4 regions of the Citrobacter sp. FDAARGOS_156 genome follow, and region 3 is predicted to be linked to each of the others. Evidence: predicted binding sites of a transcription regulator. Region 3 holds the regulator's gene; each other region holds the start of a gene.
The links. Region 3 encodes LexA, which represses DNA repair genes until DNA is damaged. Its sites were predicted from a motif close to TNCTGTATGTACATACAGNA; they were not measured.
Positions count from the first base shown of each region.

Region 1: the regulator LexA is predicted to act here: its motif matches at 2,518-2,537, upstream of sbmC (DNA gyrase inhibitor SbmC).
Region 2: the regulator LexA is predicted to act here: its motif matches at 1,559-1,578, upstream of mutH (DNA mismatch repair endonuclease MutH).
Region 4: the regulator LexA is predicted to act here: its motif matches at 1,515-1,534, upstream of uvrB (excinuclease ABC subunit UvrB).

Region 1 is NZ_CP014030.2:2,166,158-2,170,426, forward strand. It holds gene phsB (thiosulfate reductase electron transport protein PhsB) at 1-342, shown strand, start outside; gene phsC (thiosulfate reductase cytochrome B subunit) at 339-1,106, shown strand; gene dacD (serine-type D-Ala-D-Ala carboxypeptidase DacD) at 1,257-2,429, shown strand; gene sbmC (DNA gyrase inhibitor SbmC) at 2,554-3,021, shown strand; gene AL515_RS10420 (FUSC family protein) at 3,129-4,187, shown strand.
Region 2 is NZ_CP014030.2:4,012,230-4,016,498, forward strand. It holds gene ptsP (phosphoenolpyruvate--protein phosphotransferase) at 1-580, opposite strand, end outside; gene rppH (RNA pyrophosphohydrolase) at 593-1,123, opposite strand; gene mutH (DNA mismatch repair endonuclease MutH) at 1,808-2,503, shown strand; gene AL515_RS19715 (TerC family protein) at 2,578-3,291, shown strand; gene ygdR (lipoprotein YgdR) at 3,438-3,656, shown strand; gene AL515_RS19725 (NADP(H)-dependent aldo-keto reductase) at 3,763-4,269, shown strand, end outside.
Region 3 is NZ_CP014030.2:629,897-634,165, reverse strand. It holds gene zur (zinc uptake transcriptional repressor Zur) at 1-67, shown strand, start outside; gene AL515_RS03070 (CsbD family protein) at 112-321, opposite strand; gene dinF (MATE family efflux transporter DinF) at 458-1,777, opposite strand; gene lexA (transcriptional repressor LexA) at 1,899-2,507, opposite strand; gene AL515_RS03055 (diacylglycerol kinase) at 2,617-2,985, opposite strand; gene plsB (glycerol-3-phosphate 1-O-acyltransferase PlsB) at 3,157-4,269, shown strand, end outside.
Region 4 is NZ_CP014030.2:1,836,005-1,840,273, forward strand. It holds gene bioD (dethiobiotin synthase) at 1-151, shown strand, start outside; gene AL515_RS08910 (ABC transporter ATP-binding protein) at 117-839, opposite strand; gene uvrB (excinuclease ABC subunit UvrB) at 1,608-3,629, shown strand; gene yvcK (uridine diphosphate-N-acetylglucosamine-binding protein YvcK) at 3,724-4,269, opposite strand, start outside.

The DNA of each region.
Region 1 (4,269 bases), 1.5 Mb from region 3:
GCTTCGTTTCGGGACGAAAACGGCATTGTGCAGGTGGACAAGTCCCGCTGTATTGGCTGTGATTATTGCGTAGCTGCCTGTCCGTTCCATGTGCGCTACCTGAACCCACAAACAGGAATTGCAGATAAATGTAACTTTTGCGCAGACACCCGTCTGGACGCTGGACAATCGCCTGCCTGTGTTTCCGTATGCCCTACGGATGCGCTGAAGTTTGGTCGCCGTGATGACCCTGAAATTCAGCACTGGATTCTTCAAAAAGAGGTTTACCGTCAGCAGGATACGCGTAGCGGTGCGGTGAGTATTTTTCGGCGTAAAGAGATTCATCAGGAGGGAAAAGTATGAATTCTATCTGGGGAGCAGAGCTTAACTATGCGCCAGACTACTGGCCGCTGTGGCTCATTTATGCCGGCGTAGTCATTCTGTTGATGATTGCCGGTCTGGTGATGCATGCACTGCTGCGTCGAATGCTGGCACCCAAAACGGCAGCCGGAGAAGAGCACCGTGACTATCTCTACTCATTGGCTGTCCGCCGTTGGCACTGGGGAAATGCGCTGCTTTTTATCCTGCTTCTGCTCAGCGGTTTGTTCGGCCATTTTTCTATCGGACCGGTAGCGCTGATGGTGCAGGTGCACACCTGGTGTGGATTCGCATTACTGGCTTTCTGGATTGGCTTCGTCATGATCAATGCCACAAGCGGCAACGGTAGTCACTATCGTGTGCAATTCAGCGGGTTGATAACGCGTTGCCTGCTGCAAACGCGTTTTTATCTGTATGGGATAATGAAAGGTGAGGCACATCCGTTTGCGGCAACAGCGGAGAATAAATTTAACCCCCTGCAACAGTTAGCCTATCTGGCCATCATGTATGCGTTGGTTCCGCTGTTAATCATTACCGGGTTGCTCTGTCTTTACCCGCAGATTATAGGCGCCGGGCCGGTGGTGCTGGTGCTGCATATGGTGTTGGCGATTGTTGGCATTCTGTTCATTTGTGCACATATTTACCTGTGCACATTGGGTGACACACCGGGGCAAATCTTTCGCAGCATGATTGACGGCTATCACCGTCATCGCAGCCATCATGCAGAAACAGCATCACATAAAGGCTAATCCTGCGCGTATTTTGCAGGGGAAGTCCGTCTGACTTTTTTCTTTAACAGCAAGAAAATGTGCCTTATGTCACATTTTCTTGCAATTTATCCATGTTTGTTCGGCAGAACTTCCGTAAAAAGAACGGCTATTTCTCCTGGTTATGAGGACATGCTGTTGAAACGCCGTTTGTTTATTGCCGCTTCGCTATTCGCGATAAGTTTTTCGTCCGCTTATGCGACTGATGTCGCCAGTTTTGCACCTCGGCCTCCCGCCATCAATGCTGGCGCGTGGGTGCTTATGGATTACACCACGGGCCAAACCCTGACCGCCGGTAATGAACACCAGCAACGCAACCCCGCCAGCCTGACCAAGTTAATGACCGGCTATGTTGTCGATCGCGCGATTGATAGCCATCGCATTAGCCCAACGGATATCGTCACTGTCGGACGTGACGCATGGGCGAAAGATAATCCGGTGTTTGTAGGCTCATCATTAATGTTCCTGAAAGAAGGCGATCGCGTGTCAGTACGCGATTTAAGTCGCGGCTTAATTGTTGATTCCGGCAATGACGCATGCGTCGCGCTGGCGGATTACATCGCGGGTGGACAGCCACAGTTTGTCGCGATGATGAACAGTTACGTTGAGAAGCTGAAGCTTAAAGATACACATTTCGAAACGGTGCATGGGCTGGACGCGCCAGGCCAGCATAGCTCGGCCTACGATCTGGCCGTGTTGTCCCGGGCGATTATTCACGGGGAACCTGAGTTCTACCACATGTACAGTGAGAAGAGTCTTACCTGGAATGGTATCACGCAGCAAAACCGTAACGGGCTGCTGTGGGATAAAACGATGAACATCGATGGCCTGAAGACCGGGCACACTTCCGGGGCAGGATTTAATCTGATCGCCTCCGCAGTTGATGGACAACGTCGCTTGATTGCCGTGGTCATGGGAGCCGAGAGCGCGAAAGGGCGCGAGGATCAGGCACGCAAACTGCTGCAGTGGGGGCAACAAAATTTTGATACGGTGCAGGTTTTGCGTAGCGGTAAGCAAGTCGGCGTCGAACGAATCTGGTATGGCGATAAAGAAAAAATTAGCCTCGGTACCGAGCAGGATTTCTGGATGGCGCTTCCTAAGGCTGAAGTCCAGAATATCAAAGCAAAATATGTTCTTGATAAGAAAGAATTGGTAGCGCCTATTGCCGCGCATCAACGCGTGGGGGAAATTGAACTCTATGACAGGGATAAGCTGGTGGCGCATTGGCCACTGGTCACCCTGGAATCGGTCAGTAAAGGCGGCGTATTTTCGCGTCTGAGCGATTACTTCCACCATAAGGTGTAATTTTTCACCCATGCTACTGACTGGCAAGAGTGCGAAACTGCTCACATAATAATCACTATTTCCTTGTGGCCGTAATATACAATAATTACACTGTATATAAATACAGTGTAATGACGGAGGTTATATGGAGTACGAGATAAAGCAGGTCGATAAACGCAGGATTGCTGGTTTCCATATGGTTGGACCGTGGGAGCAAACGGTAAAGCAGGGTTTTGAGCAGTTAGTCATGTGGGTGGATGACAAGCAGATAGTGCCGCTGGAATGGATCGCCGTTTATTACGACAACCCGGATGTTGTGCCTGCTGACAAACTGCGCTGCGATACTGTGGTTTCCGTCGCAGAGAATTTCGAGATCCCAGAGAACAGCGAAGGTGTGATACTGACTGAACTGGCCGGTGGTGAGTATGCTATTGCTGTTGCTCGTGTTGAAAATCATGACTTTGCGACGCCATGGTATCAATTTTTTAATCTTCTGCTGCAGGACGCAACATACCAGATAGCCGCCAAACCCTGTTTTGAGATTTATATGAATAATGGCATGGAAGACGGTTACTGGGACATCGAAATGTATGTGCCGGTACAGCCGAAGTAGCTGTTTTTTGTGTAAATCAGGATGAAAGTCCTGGTGATAACGATGATGTTTTCACTAAAAAAGCAGGTACAATTCTGTTCTTTGCTATTCCCTGACGGAGTGGATGAGTGCGTGCCGATAAGTCGCTGAGTCCTTTTGAAATTCGTTTGTATCGTCATTATCGTGTAGTGCACGGTATTCGCATTGCGCTGGCGTTTCTTCTTACTTTTCTGTTGGTTCGCCTGCTGGATATTCCTGAAGGTACGTGGCCTCTGATCACGCTGGTGGTGATTATGGGGCCAATTTCATTCTGGGGTAATGTCGTCCCAAGAGCTCTTGAACGCATTGGCGGGACGATTCTGGGCTCAGTACTTGGGCTGGTTGCTCTGCGTCTCGAACTCCTGTCACTTCCGCTTATGCTGATATGGTGCGCAGTAGCGATGTTTCTCTGCGGCTGGCTGGCCTTAGGTAAAAAACCCTATCAGGCGTTGCTGATTGGTATAACGCTTGCCGTCGTCGTCGGGGCTCCCGCGGGTGACATGAATACAGCGTTGTGGCGCGGTGGCGACGTGATTCTGGGATCGTTACTGGCGATGCTGTTTACCGGCATCTGGCCGCAGCGGGCATTTATTCACTGGCGTATTCAACTGGCGCATTGTGTAACGGGGTACAATCGGGTGTATCAGGCCGCGCTCTCCCCCAATCTGCTCGAGCAGCCCCGACTGGAGAAGCATTTACAACAACTACTGAGTGACGTTGTCAAAATGCGTGGACTCATCGTTCCTGCCAGTAAAGAGACCCACATCCAAAAATCCATCTTTGAAGCTATTCAGACGGTTAACCGCAACCTGGTGTGCATGCTTGAGCTGCAAATCAACGCGCTGTGGGCGACACGTACCAGTCACTTTGTGATGCTGAACGCGCATACCTTGCGTGAAACTCAGCTCAGAACGCAACAAGCGCTACTGACGATCACTCATGCGCTATATGAAGGTAATCCGCAGCCGATACTTGTCAATACGGAAAAGCTCAATGACACCGTGGCGGAGTTGCGCCAACTCATCGCTGAGCATAAAGGCGATAATGTTGCTGAAACACCTATTCATGGCTATGTCTGGTTGAATATGGAGATGGCACGGCAACTGGAATTGCTCTCACATTTGATTTGTCGCGCGCTGCGCAAATAAAGAGCAGATAAGGGGATTGGTTCTACTGCTGCTTCGATTCAGCAAAGATTAAGGGTATGATACTGAAAAAGGCTAAAACCAT
Region 2 (4,269 bases), 1.3 Mb from region 3:
TCAGCGGTAACGTGGCATCCTGCCAGCCTTCAGCGATCGCCACGCCGGGGGCGGCAGGCAATGCGCGGATACGCGTTTGCCGGTATTGCCCAAATAGCGCGGTTAACTGCGACTGAGACAGAATAGCGGCCATTTGTGTGGCAAGCGTGACCAGAAAAGATTCTTCGCTTTCGTCGTACTGGCGCAACTCACGTTGCTGTACCACCAGGACGCCTAATAACTGGCGTCGCTGGATGATCGGTACGCCTAAGAACGCACGAAAGCGTTCTTCTTTCACCGAAGGAATATATTTAAAGCTGGGGTGTTTTTGCGCATCGGCAAGGTTGATAGGTTCCGCCAGCCTGCCAACCAGGCCAACGATCCCTTCATCAAACGCCAGTGCAACAGTGCGACCGCGTGGTTTTTTAAGTCCTCGGGTCGCCATCAGGTAATAACAGCGTCGGTCGTGATCGGCCAGGTAGACCGAGCAGACCTCTGTATCCATCGCAAGACAGATGTCAGTAACCAGAATATTCAACGCCTCATTGAGACGTGGGGCACTGGCCACCTTTTCGACTATTTCGCGCAGGCGGGTGAGCATAATTTGCGTAGCTTAACCTCTTTTACGTCTGTACGCAGGTGCGCTTTGCGGCTTAGGAGTGCTCTCCTGAAGCGCCATCACAACACTTGCGAATTCTTTCATCACCCTGCGATAGACATCGCGTTTAAATGACACCACCTGTCGAACCGGATACCAGTAACTCACCCAGCGCCAGCCGTCGAACTCAGGTGTACTGCTGGTTTGCATATTGATTTCAGCATCGCTACTGACCAACTGCAAAAGAAACCATTTTTGTTTCTGGCCGATACAAACCGGCTTTGTGTCCCAACGCACCAAACGTTTCGGTAACTTGTAACGCAACCAGTTACGAGTAGAAGCAAGGATCCGCACATCTTTACGACTCAGACCTACTTCTTCAAAGAGTTCCCGGTACATCGCCTGCTCTGCTGTCTCTCCTGCATTTATCCCGCCTTGCGGGAATTGCCAGGAGTGCTGACCAAATCGCCGGGCCCACATGACCTGCCCCTGGCGGTTACAAATTACTATCCCTACATTCGGGCGGTAGCCATCGTCATCAATCACCGGACTACCTCAACATAAACCTTATATACAAACGATTGTTTCACACTCCAGAGGGGCGGTAAACCACTCTGTTAAGGGCGCGATATTCTAATAACAATTGAATAACTCACAGCAAAGAGCCGAGTTATAAACAGAAGATATGCTACATAGGCGATTTTATTCACCTTTTCTGTGGATATAGTTGTGAAGAAGTACGGAATTACTATGGGAAAACCCGGAGCAGTCTGAATAAGACATCCGTCACACTCAAAAAATAGTCTTATATATTCATTAAGTTAAAAGCAACAACTGTAGCTAAACATGCAGAAATGTGATGCACGTCACGCATACGATCTTCGAGCTGATGAAAGATCGACCAGCGTTGGTTTTATCCACAGATTATGCCAATAAGTTAGGCACAATTTGTGTGAAAATTCGATTTTCGTCGCACGTCAAGGCTGTAAATTGAAACAGTAGTGGGGGTTTTTCACAGTTATCCCATCTTTCTGTGGATAACATGGTGTAAGATCCTGTTCATTGTCAGTGACCAGAATTGGAAAACCCGGTTTTCTGTTGCGCAACCCTTTACATCAAAATATAAAAACCACTATAAATCATGCAATTGGATAAAGCATGTGGAAAAAGATAAACTCTGTCCACACGGTATAAAATCATTGCTCATTTTTTAACCCAAGGGTAACCCTGATGCCAGAACTCCATCCATTGCTTTCTCCGCCTGAATCCGAAGCCCAGTTGCTGCACCAGGCACGGCAACTTTCGGGCTACACGCTGGGAGAACTGTCGGCGATGGCAGGACTCGTCGCGCCAAAGGATCTGAAGCGGGACAAAGGCTGGATTGGCGTGCTGCTGGAAATTTGGCTTGGGGCCAGTGCGGGCAGTAAACCGGAGCAGGATTTTGCCGCGCTGGGTGTGGAGTTAAAAACGATCCCTGTAGATAGCCTTGGCAGACCGCTGGAAACGACCTTTGTCTGCGTGGCACCGTTAACCGGTAATACCGGCGTGACCTGGGAAACCAGCCATGTTCGACACAAGCTTAAACGCGTGTTGTGGATACCCGTAGAAGGTGAACGCAGCATCCCTGTGGCTGAACGGCGCGTTGGCTCTCCGTTGCTGTGGAGTCCGAATGAAGAGGAAGATCGACAACTGCGTCTGGACTGGGAAGAGTTGATGGACATGATAGTGCTAGGCCACGTCGAACGCATCACCGCTCGCCATGGGGAAGTGCTGCAACTGCGTCCTAAAGCCGCTAACGCCCGGGCGCTGACCGAGGCCATTGGCGCCCATGGCGAACCGATCCTGACTCTGCCCCGCGGGTTTTACCTGAAAAAGAACTTCACTCGCGCATTGCTGGAACGGCATTTTCTATTCCAGGCTCAATAACACACCCTGACCTTTCGCCCGTCGCGTTACGCGCCTATAATTACCGCTTCTTTTTTTTGGCAGGACTTTGTTTGATGTTATTTGCATGGATAACCGATCCTAACGCCTGGCTGGCGCTCGGTACGCTGACGCTGCTGGAGATCGTTCTCGGGATCGACAATATTATTTTCCTTTCTCTGGTTGTAGCAAAACTCCCAACAGCACAACGTAATCATGCCCGACGAATCGGGCTGGCGGCAGCGATGGTGATGCGTCTGGCGCTGCTGGCATCCATCGCCTGGGTAACGCGGCTCACTAACCCGTTATTCGAACTGTTTGGCGAGGCGATTTCAGCGCGCGATCTGATCCTTCTGCTCGGCGGATTGTTCCTGATCTGGAAAGCGAGTAAAGAGATCCACGAATCCATTGAGGGCGAAGAGGAAGGGCTGAAAACCCGCGTCTCTTCTTTCCTGGGCGCGATTGTGCAGATCATGCTGTTGGATATTATCTTCAGTCTGGACTCAGTAATCACCGCAGTAGGCTTGTCCGATCATCTGTTTATTATGATGGCAGCCGTCGTGATTGCCGTGGGCGTAATGATGTTTGCAGCCCGCCCAATCGGTGAGTTTGTTGATCGTCACCCTTCGGTAAAAATGCTGGCACTCTCTTTCCTGATACTGGTTGGCTTCACGCTAATCCTGGAAAGCTTCGATGTCCATGTTCCGAAAGGATACATTTACTTCGCTATGTTCTTCTCTATCGCTGTAGAGACCCTGAACCTGTGGCGCAATAAAAAAAATCCACTCTGACTGACACTATCGCTCCCCCCATGGGGAGCGAATACTCCCCGCGCACCTTCCTTCTCTCACAGATTAAGATTTTACTGCTTTCGCCCTGCACAACTTCGCGTTATTACTAAACTAGTGTCAGACGCAGGCCATGTGAGGATAAGCAGATGAAAAAATGGGCAGTTTTAATTTCCGCCGTCGGGCTGGCTTTTGCCGTTTCCGGATGCAGCAGTGATTATGTGATGGCAACAAAAGATGGTCGAATGATCCTGACCGATGGTAAACCAGAAATTGACGATGATACCGGTCTGGTGAGTTACCACGATCAGCAAGGCAATGCGATGCAAATTAACCGCGACGAAGTCTCTCAAATCATTGAGCGTTGATGGTTAAGGTCAGCAACGCGCTGGCCTTAACAATTTTGCTTCCCTTTTTCCCTTCCCTCAGCCATTTTTATAATCCTTATGTCGTGATTATAAAAAGGAAACGGCTATGCAATATCACCGTATACCCCACAGCTCGCTGGAAGTCAGTACACTGGGGCTGGGCACAATGACGTTTGGTGAACAAAACAGCGAAGCCGACGCACATGCACAGCTCGACTATGCCGTTGCACAAGGCATAAATTTAATCGACGTTGCCGAGATGTATCCGGTACCGCCTCGTCCAGAAACCCAGGGACTCACCGAAACTTACGTGGGCAACTGGCTCGCCAAACACGGCAGCCGCGAAAAGCTAATCGTGGCGTCGAAGGTCAGTGGACCATCACGTAACAACGACAGCGGCATTCGACCGAATCAGGCGCTGGATCGTAAAAACATCCGTGAGGCACTGCACGACAGTCTGAAAAGACTGCAGACCGATTATCTCGATCTCTATCAGGTCCACTGGCCGCAGCGTCCGACCAACTGCTTTGGTAAGTTGGGCTATAGCTGGACGGACTCCGCGCCGGTCGTTTCCCTACTGGATACGCTGGACGCGCTGGCAGAGTTTCAGCGT
Region 3 (4,269 bases):
ATGCCGCCATCCTGGCGAATGCCAGCATGACCATACCATTCAGGTGAAAAAGAAAGTCGGGCGGTAAATAAAAGAGCGTACGTCCTTGTACTCTCAGGAGGGAGGGGTTAATTACCAGCGGTAATCGTTGCGTTTTTCCCAATCTTTAACTTCTTTCTCCGCCTGATCTTTCGCGTACCCGTATCGTTCCTGGACTTTACCAACCAGCTGGTCGCGTTTACCTTCAATGACCGTCATATCATCATCGGTCAGTTTGCCCCATTGCTCTTTCACTTTACCTTTGAACTGTTTCCAGTTACCACTGACTTCGTCTTTATTCATCATCAAGTCCTCATCGTTAGGTTGTGAATAGCGAGAGTGCCGCGCCCGAATACATGCTGTTTTTGCTGGACGTGATAGTAAGTGTAGTCAGGGATTCTGGGTTTTATTTACTATTCGGAATTTTTAACCATAGGCATCAGGCAAACCAGGTGCCATTACGCCAGTGACGTCGCCAGATGAAGGCCAGTGAAAGCCCGCGCAGCGCGAGAAAAACGGTTAACGCCAGCCACAAGCCGTGGTTTCCCAGCAGCGGTAAAGTCAGGAGCGTTAAGGCGAATCCCACTGCGGCAACGGCCATACTGTTGCGCATTTCTGCGGCACGCGTTGCGCCAATAAACATGCCGTCCAGCAGATAACACCACACACCCACCAGCGGCAAAACCACCTGCCAGAAAAGATAGCGATCGGCCAGGTGTTGGATTTGCGGCAGCGAGGTCAGCAGCGCCACAATCTGCTCGCCGAACAGGGCATAAACCATCGAAAACAAGACGGCAACAATACCCGACTGCCGGCAGGCCGCCCGCCAGACATCCAGCAACTGGCTACCATCGCGTGCCCCATAGGCCTGGCCAGAGTGCGCTTCCACGGCATAGGCAAACCCGTCCAGCGCATAGGCAGTGAACGTCAGCAGGGTCATCAGAACGGCATTGACCGCAATGACATCGCTACCGAGGCGAGCCCCGAGTACCGTGATAGCACCAAAGCAGAGTTGCAACAGCAGCGAACGCAGCATGATGTCACGGTTGAGCGCCAGCAAACGGCGGAAGTTGCCACGCCACGCCTGCTTCAGCATTGCCAGCGAAACTCCGCGCAAATGCAGGACTTTGCGTACCATCATCAGACCGATAAGCAGCGTGGCATATTCGGCAATCACCGTCGCCAGTGCTGCACCCTGCACGTTCATATGCAGGCCCATCACCAGCCATAAATCGAGCGCAATGTTGAGAATATTGCCGACAATCAGCAGGATAACCGGCGCACGCGCATATTGTACGCCAAGCAACCAGCCGAGCAGCACCAGATTGGCCAGTGAGGCGGGCGCGCTTAGCCAGCGGATTTCCAGGAAACGCCGGGCTTGTTCCAGTACCGCTTCACTACCCCCGACAATATGCAGCGCTAAATCGATAATCGGCGTGCGAAACAGCGCGATAAGCAGCCCCGCTCCCAGCGCCAGTATCAGCGGTTGTACCAGCGCGCGCGCCAGCGCCTGAGGATTTTTCGCACCGAACGCCTGGGCCGTCAGGCCGGTGGTACTCATGCGTAAAAACAGCAGCAGCATAAAGAGAAAACTGGTCGCTGTTGCGCCGACAGCAACGCCACCCAGGTAGACCGGGCTATCCAAATGACCAATCACTGCGGTATCCACCAGCCCCAGCAGTGGAACAGTGATGTTGGAGAAAATCATCGGTAAGGCAAGGTGCCAGAGTGCTTTATCAGAGGAGGTAAAGAAAGGCATGGAAAAGAGCCTGAAAAGAAATTAACGCGTTTTTGTAGGCCCGATAAGCGTAGCATCATCGGGCAATTTGCCGGAGAGCAGCGTAAACGCCCTTTCCGGCCGACAGGAAATCAGCAGATCATTACAGCCATTCACCGTTACGAATTACGCCGACAGCCAACCCTTCAATGGTGAAGTTTTGCTCGCGCAGATCGACAACGATAGGTTTAAATTCACTGTTTTCCGGCAGAAGTTCAACCTTGTTGCCCTGCTTTTTCAGGCGCTTAACCGTGACTTCATCATCAATACGGGCAACAACAACCTGGCCGTTACGCACGTCCTGCGTTTTATGCACAGCCAGTAAATCGCCATCCATAATCCCGATATCTTTCATCGACATACCGCTGACGCGCAGCAGAAAGTCGGCGTTCGGTTTGAACAGTGATGGGTCAACCTGGTAATGGCCTTCGATGTGCTGCTGTGCCAGAAGTGGCTCACCGGCCGCGACACGACCAACAAGCGGTAAGCCTTCCTCTTCTTCCTGCAGCAGGCGAATACCACGCGATGCGCCAGAAACGATTTCCAGCACACCTTTACGCGCCAGTGCTTTCAGGTGTTCTTCAGCCGCGTTTGGGGAACGGAACCCCAAACGCTGCGCGATCTCCGCACGCGTCGGTGGCATACCTGTCTGGCTGATGTGATCTCTAATGAGATCAAACACCTCTTGCTGCCTGGCCGTTAACGCTTTCATTCCGCCCCCTGGGTGTATATACAGTTATGCTGTGAGTATATACAGCTAAAGGCGAATTTGGAACCGCAAACTGCACAAAAAACAGGAGATTTATGAAGTTGTGGAATCTTTATCGCAAATGCGACCACAACAGGATGCCCCAGGTGATCACAGCGACAAAAATAGAAAGCAATACCGCAGCCGATCCCATATCTTTCGCCCGACCAGAAAGCTCGTGATACTCAGAACCAATTCGGTCGACAACCGCCTCAATGGCGCTATTCAGAATTTCAACGATCATCACCAGCATCACCGAACCAATCAGCAGTACGCGGGTAATCGCGTCAACGTCCAGCCAGCAGGCAATTGCTACCCCCAACAGTACGGCAACGCTTTCCTGACGAAATGCCGCCTCATTGATCCATGCTGCGCGGAAACCTTGCCAGGAATAGCCTGCTGCTTTGATAATCCGAGTGAATCCAGTGGTATTATTGGCCATCAAAAGAACCTTTTTACATTATTAGCGTGAGTATTATTGCATCGTTACCCTGTTTGTTTCAGGGCATAAGCAAAGCTGCGCGAAGTATGACGGGATACCACAGAAATTCACTAAACTTTCTGATATCCTTGCAGCGCATTTGCATTATTAACCAGAGGCTTTACATCGTTTATGTCCGGCTGGCCACGAATTTACTACAAATTACTGAATTTACCATTAAGCATCCTGGTAAAAAGCAAGTCTATCCCGGCGGAACCCGCCCCGGAATTGGGACTCGATACCTCTCGTCCCATTATGTACGTCTTACCGTACAACTCAAAAGCTGACTTGCTGACGCTGCGTGCCCAATGCCTGGTGCACGACCTCCCTGATCCCCTGGAACCGCTGGAGATAGACGGGACTTTGCTGCCGCGCTACGTGTTTATACACGGCGGCCCGCGTGTATTCACCTATTACACGCCAAAAGAAGAGTCCATCAAGTTGTTCCATAACTATCTCGACTTACATCGCAGCAACCCCGATCTGGATGTTCAGATGGTGCCGGTGTCTGTGATGTTTGGCCGTGCTCCTGGGCGCGAGAAAGGCGAAGTCAATCCACCACTGCGCATGCTGAATGGCGTACAGAAATTCTTTGCTGTGTCCTGGCTGGGCCGCGACAGCTTTGTCCGCTTCTCACCTTCCGTCTCCCTGCGTCGCATGGCAGACGAACACGGCACAGATAAAACCATCGCGCAGAAACTGGCACGCGTGGCGCGTATGCACTTTGCCCGCCAGCGCTTAGCGGCGGTTGGCCCTCGCCTTCCTGCCCGCCAGGATCTGTTTAATAAACTGCTGGCCTCAAAAGCCATCGCACGCGCGGTGGAAGATGAAGCACGCAGCAAAAAAATCTCCCATGAAAAAGCGCAGCAAAACGCTATCGCATTGATGGAAGAGATTGCCGCCAACTTCTCCTACGAAATGATCCGCCTGACGGACCGTATTCTGGGCTTTACCTGGAACCGTCTGTATCAGGGGATTAACGTTCATAATGCGGAGCGCGTACGCCAACTGGCGCACGACGGACATGAAATCGTCTATGTGCCGTGCCACCGCAGCCATATGGACTACATGCTGCTGTCGTACGTTCTGTACCATCAGGGACTGGTTCCACCGCATATCGCGGCAGGGATCAACCTGAACTTCTGGCCGGCAGGTCCGATTTTCCGCCGTCTTGGCGCATTCTTTATTCGTCGTACGTTTAAAGGCAATAAGCTCTATTCCACCGTATTCCGCGAATACCTGGGC
Region 4 (4,269 bases), 1.2 Mb from region 3:
ACGCCATGCTGAATATATGGCAACGCTGAAACGCGCGATTCCGGCTCCGCTGCTGGGGGAAATCCCATGGCTGGAGGACGAGCCAGAACGCGCAACGACAGGGCACTATCTCGACCTTAGCGTTTTGCCTCTGGCGCCATCCAGTCGTTAAGAAACGGGTCGCTGAGCTGCGCCAGTTGCCCCTGGGCCACATTGCGTCCGCGATGTAACAGGCAATAGCAATCAGCGACCCGACGAATAAACGGCAGGCTTTGCTCTGCGAGCATTATGGCGATGCCCAACTCCTGGCTTAGCCTCACAATCAGGTTCCCCAGCTTGTGGATATACGCCTGGCCCGTTCCTCGCGTAGGCTCATCGAGGATTAGCAGGCGTGGGCGTGTAACCAGCGCGCTGGCGAGTGCGAGCTGGTGCTGATTATCCTCTGATAAGGCAACCCCTTTGGTCTGACGCAGACTGTACAACTGTGGGAAGAGGCGGTATATATCGCTGCTGTTCATTGTTTCGCTTTCTTCAACCGCCTGGCGCGCAATATGCAGATTTTCCTCGACCGTCAGTTGCGAAAAAATCCGTCTCTGTTGTGAAACGGAGTTAATACCCAGCGCAATGCGATTTGCCGCCGGGATCGGACTCAGATCGCGCGGTGGCGCGCCTGCCTGATGCCAGACCATCGTACCGCTTTCGATAGGCAAATTGCCGATGATGCAATTGGCCAGCGTCGTTTTCCCCATCCCCGGAAGTCCCAGCACACCAGTACACTTGCCGGGCTGCAGGTCGAGATCCACATCCCATAGCGTGTGCTGGTTACCGTAATAGTGATTCACTGCGCGAAGACTCAACATAGGTTTTCTCCATCATGAAGTTATCCGCCCGACAGGCCGGGGAGCAGAAGAAAATTGCAAATCTCTTGCCACAAATGGGAAATGCGCGAAAAACAGCGGGATAGCGTGATCCATCGGCAGCGATGTCTGGTTTTTAACGATCCGGGTTAATTTTGCGCACATTGCCAGTGCCTGGTCGCGTCGGGATGGTGCAGGCAGGTAAATGGTGAAAATGCGAGCAAGATCTCGACAGCCTCCAGGGCTCCGTTGGCTGATAAATATAAAAAAATGGCGATAATTTTTTTTTATCCCACCCGAAAAGAGCAAGTCGGTGTTTTTGCCAGGCGGCAGTCAGCACGGGCTGGAGGCAGTTATCCACTATTCCTGTGGATAACCTTGTGTATTAGAGTTAGAAAACACAATGTAAGCGAGAGAAGACGCGGCCTGCGACTAAATTGATGCGAAAGACGGCTCGAGAGAATAGTTATTGAAATACAGAATGTTAGATAAAAGCAATGGCTGTCGCGGAAGTGTCATGCGTTGCCATAAAACTTTCATCTGCCGTCTTGACAAATGTTAAAAAAGTCATTGGTTTGGGGATAACACATTTTTACTGGTGTTTTATCTCGCCAGCGCCAAAATTTTAGCCTGCTCTGACGGGCATTCTGATGGCGTAACAGAAATATTCTGGTGCGTTACTGTTTTTTCATCCAGTATATTTTACTGGCAAAATATACTGCTGCGAGTAAAATTACACACCTGCCCGCCCATTGCTTCAGGTAGCTGCTCATGAGTAAACCGTTCAAACTGAATTCCGCTTTTAAACCCTCTGGCGATCAGCCTGAGGCGATTCGTCGCCTGGAAGAAGGGCTGGAGGATGGTCTGGCGCATCAGACGCTGCTCGGGGTGACGGGGTCGGGGAAGACATTCACTATTGCCAACGTGATTGCGGATTTACAGCGTCCGACGATGGTGCTGGCCCCTAACAAAACCCTCGCAGCCCAGTTGTACGGCGAGATGAAAGAGTTCTTCCCGGATAACGCAGTGGAATATTTCGTCTCCTACTACGACTATTATCAGCCGGAGGCTTATGTCCCGAGCTCTGATACTTTTATCGAGAAAGATGCGTCGGTAAACGAACACATTGAACAGATGCGTTTGTCGGCGACCAAAGCCCTGCTTGAACGGCGGGATGTGGTGGTGGTGGCCTCTGTTTCCGCGATCTATGGTCTGGGCGATCCGGATCTGTATCTGAAGATGATGTTGCATCTGACGGTGGGGATGATTATCGACCAGCGCGCGATCCTGCGCCGGCTTGCTGAACTGCAATACACGCGTAACGATCAGGCATTCCAGCGCGGGACGTTCCGCGTGCGTGGTGAGGTGATCGACATCTTTCCGGCCGAATCTGACGATATCGCGCTGCGTGTTGAACTGTTTGATGAAGAAGTTGAGCGCTTGTCGCTTTTCGACCCGCTAACCGGGCAGGTTGAATCCACTATTTCGCGCTTCACCATTTACCCGAAAACCCACTACGTGACGCCGCGCGAACGTATCGTGCAGGCAATGGAAGAAATTAAAGTCGAGCTGGCGGAGCGCCGCAAAATCCTGCTGGCGAACAACAAACTGGTAGAAGAACAGCGTTTAAGCCAGCGTACGCAGTTCGATCTGGAAATGATGAACGAGCTGGGTTACTGCTCGGGGATTGAAAACTATTCACGCTATCTGTCCGGACGCGGTCCGGGCGAGCCGCCGCCGACGCTGTTTGATTACCTGCCTGCCGATGGCCTGTTGGTGGTGGATGAATCTCACGTTACGATTCCGCAAATTGGTGGCATGTACCGTGGCGACCGGGCACGTAAAGAGACCCTGGTCGAATACGGATTCCGTCTGCCGTCGGCGCTGGATAACCGCCCGCTCAAATTTGAAGAATTTGAGGCGTTGGCCCCACAAACCATCTACGTCTCAGCGACGCCGGGCAACTATGAGCTGGAGAAATCCGGTGATGAAGTTGTCGATCAGGTGGTACGACCGACCGGCCTGCTGGATCCGGTCATTGAGGTGCGTCCGGTGGCGACACAGGTTGATGACCTGCTGTCCGAGATCCGCACCCGTGCGGCGATTAACGAACGTGTGTTGGTCACAACGCTCACCAAACGCATGGCGGAGGATCTCACCGAATACCTCGAAGAACATGGCGAGCGGGTGCGCTATCTGCACTCCGACATCGATACCGTGGAACGTATGGAAATCATTCGTGATTTGCGCCTGGGCGAGTTTGACGTGCTGGTTGGTATCAACCTGTTGCGAGAAGGCCTGGACATGCCTGAGGTCTCTCTGGTGGCGATTCTGGATGCGGACAAAGAAGGGTTCCTGCGTTCGGAACGATCGCTTATCCAGACCATAGGTCGAGCGGCGCGTAACATCAACGGTAAAGCGATTCTCTACGGCGATAAAATTACCGCATCGATGGCGAAGGCCATTGGTGAAACCGAACGTCGTCGCGAGAAACAGCAACTGTATAACGAAGAGCACGGTATTACGCCGCAGGGGCTGAACAAGAAAGTGGTCGATATTCTGGCGCTGGGTCAGAATATTGCGAAGACCAAAGCGAAAGGTAAAGGGAAGTCGCGTGCCGGGGCGAAATCCGAGGTTGTTGAGCTGGACATGACGCCGAAAGCGCTGCAGCAGAAGATTCACGAGTTAGAAGGTCAGATGATGCAGCATGCCCAGAACCTTGAGTTCGAAGAGGCCGCGACGATCCGCGACCAGTTGCATCAACTGCGCGAGCTGTTTATCGCGGCGTCTTAACGCGTAGCCGGATGGCGGGGTAAACCCTTTATCCGGCCTACAGGGTAGATCGTGTTTGTAGGCCTGATAAGCGCAGCGCATCAGGCAAATACGTTCAACCTAACGCCTGCACCGCTTTCTCCAGCGCGCTATGCAGCAGTTGACGGTCATGACGGTAGGGAATATCGCTGGCCTCCAGTTCATCCTGAATCACAATGCGGTCGGTCATGGCCGAAACATCGACTTTTGGTCCGACAATCACCGCATCAATCACCTTCTTACCAACATATTGCTCAATGATGGCCAGCTTATCGGCAAGCGTCAGGCTGGCGGCTGGCAGGCTGAGTTCGCGTCCCAGATTGCCGATATAAACCATTGGTGCCGGTGTGCGACGCAATGCCTGCGCCATTTCGTCAAGCAGCAATAGCGGCATCAGGCTGGTATAAAAACTTCCCGGTCCTATCAGGATCAGGTCCGCTTCCGCGATGGTTTCAATCGCCTCTCGCGTGGCGGGAACTTTAGGTGAGAGCATTAATTCTTGCGGCAGGGTAGTGAGCTGGTCGATATTTACTTCGCCATACACTTCATGTCCCTGATCGTCGAGCGCCATCAGGTCCACCGGTAGTTCTGACATGGGAATTAAATGTGCATCAACTTTTAG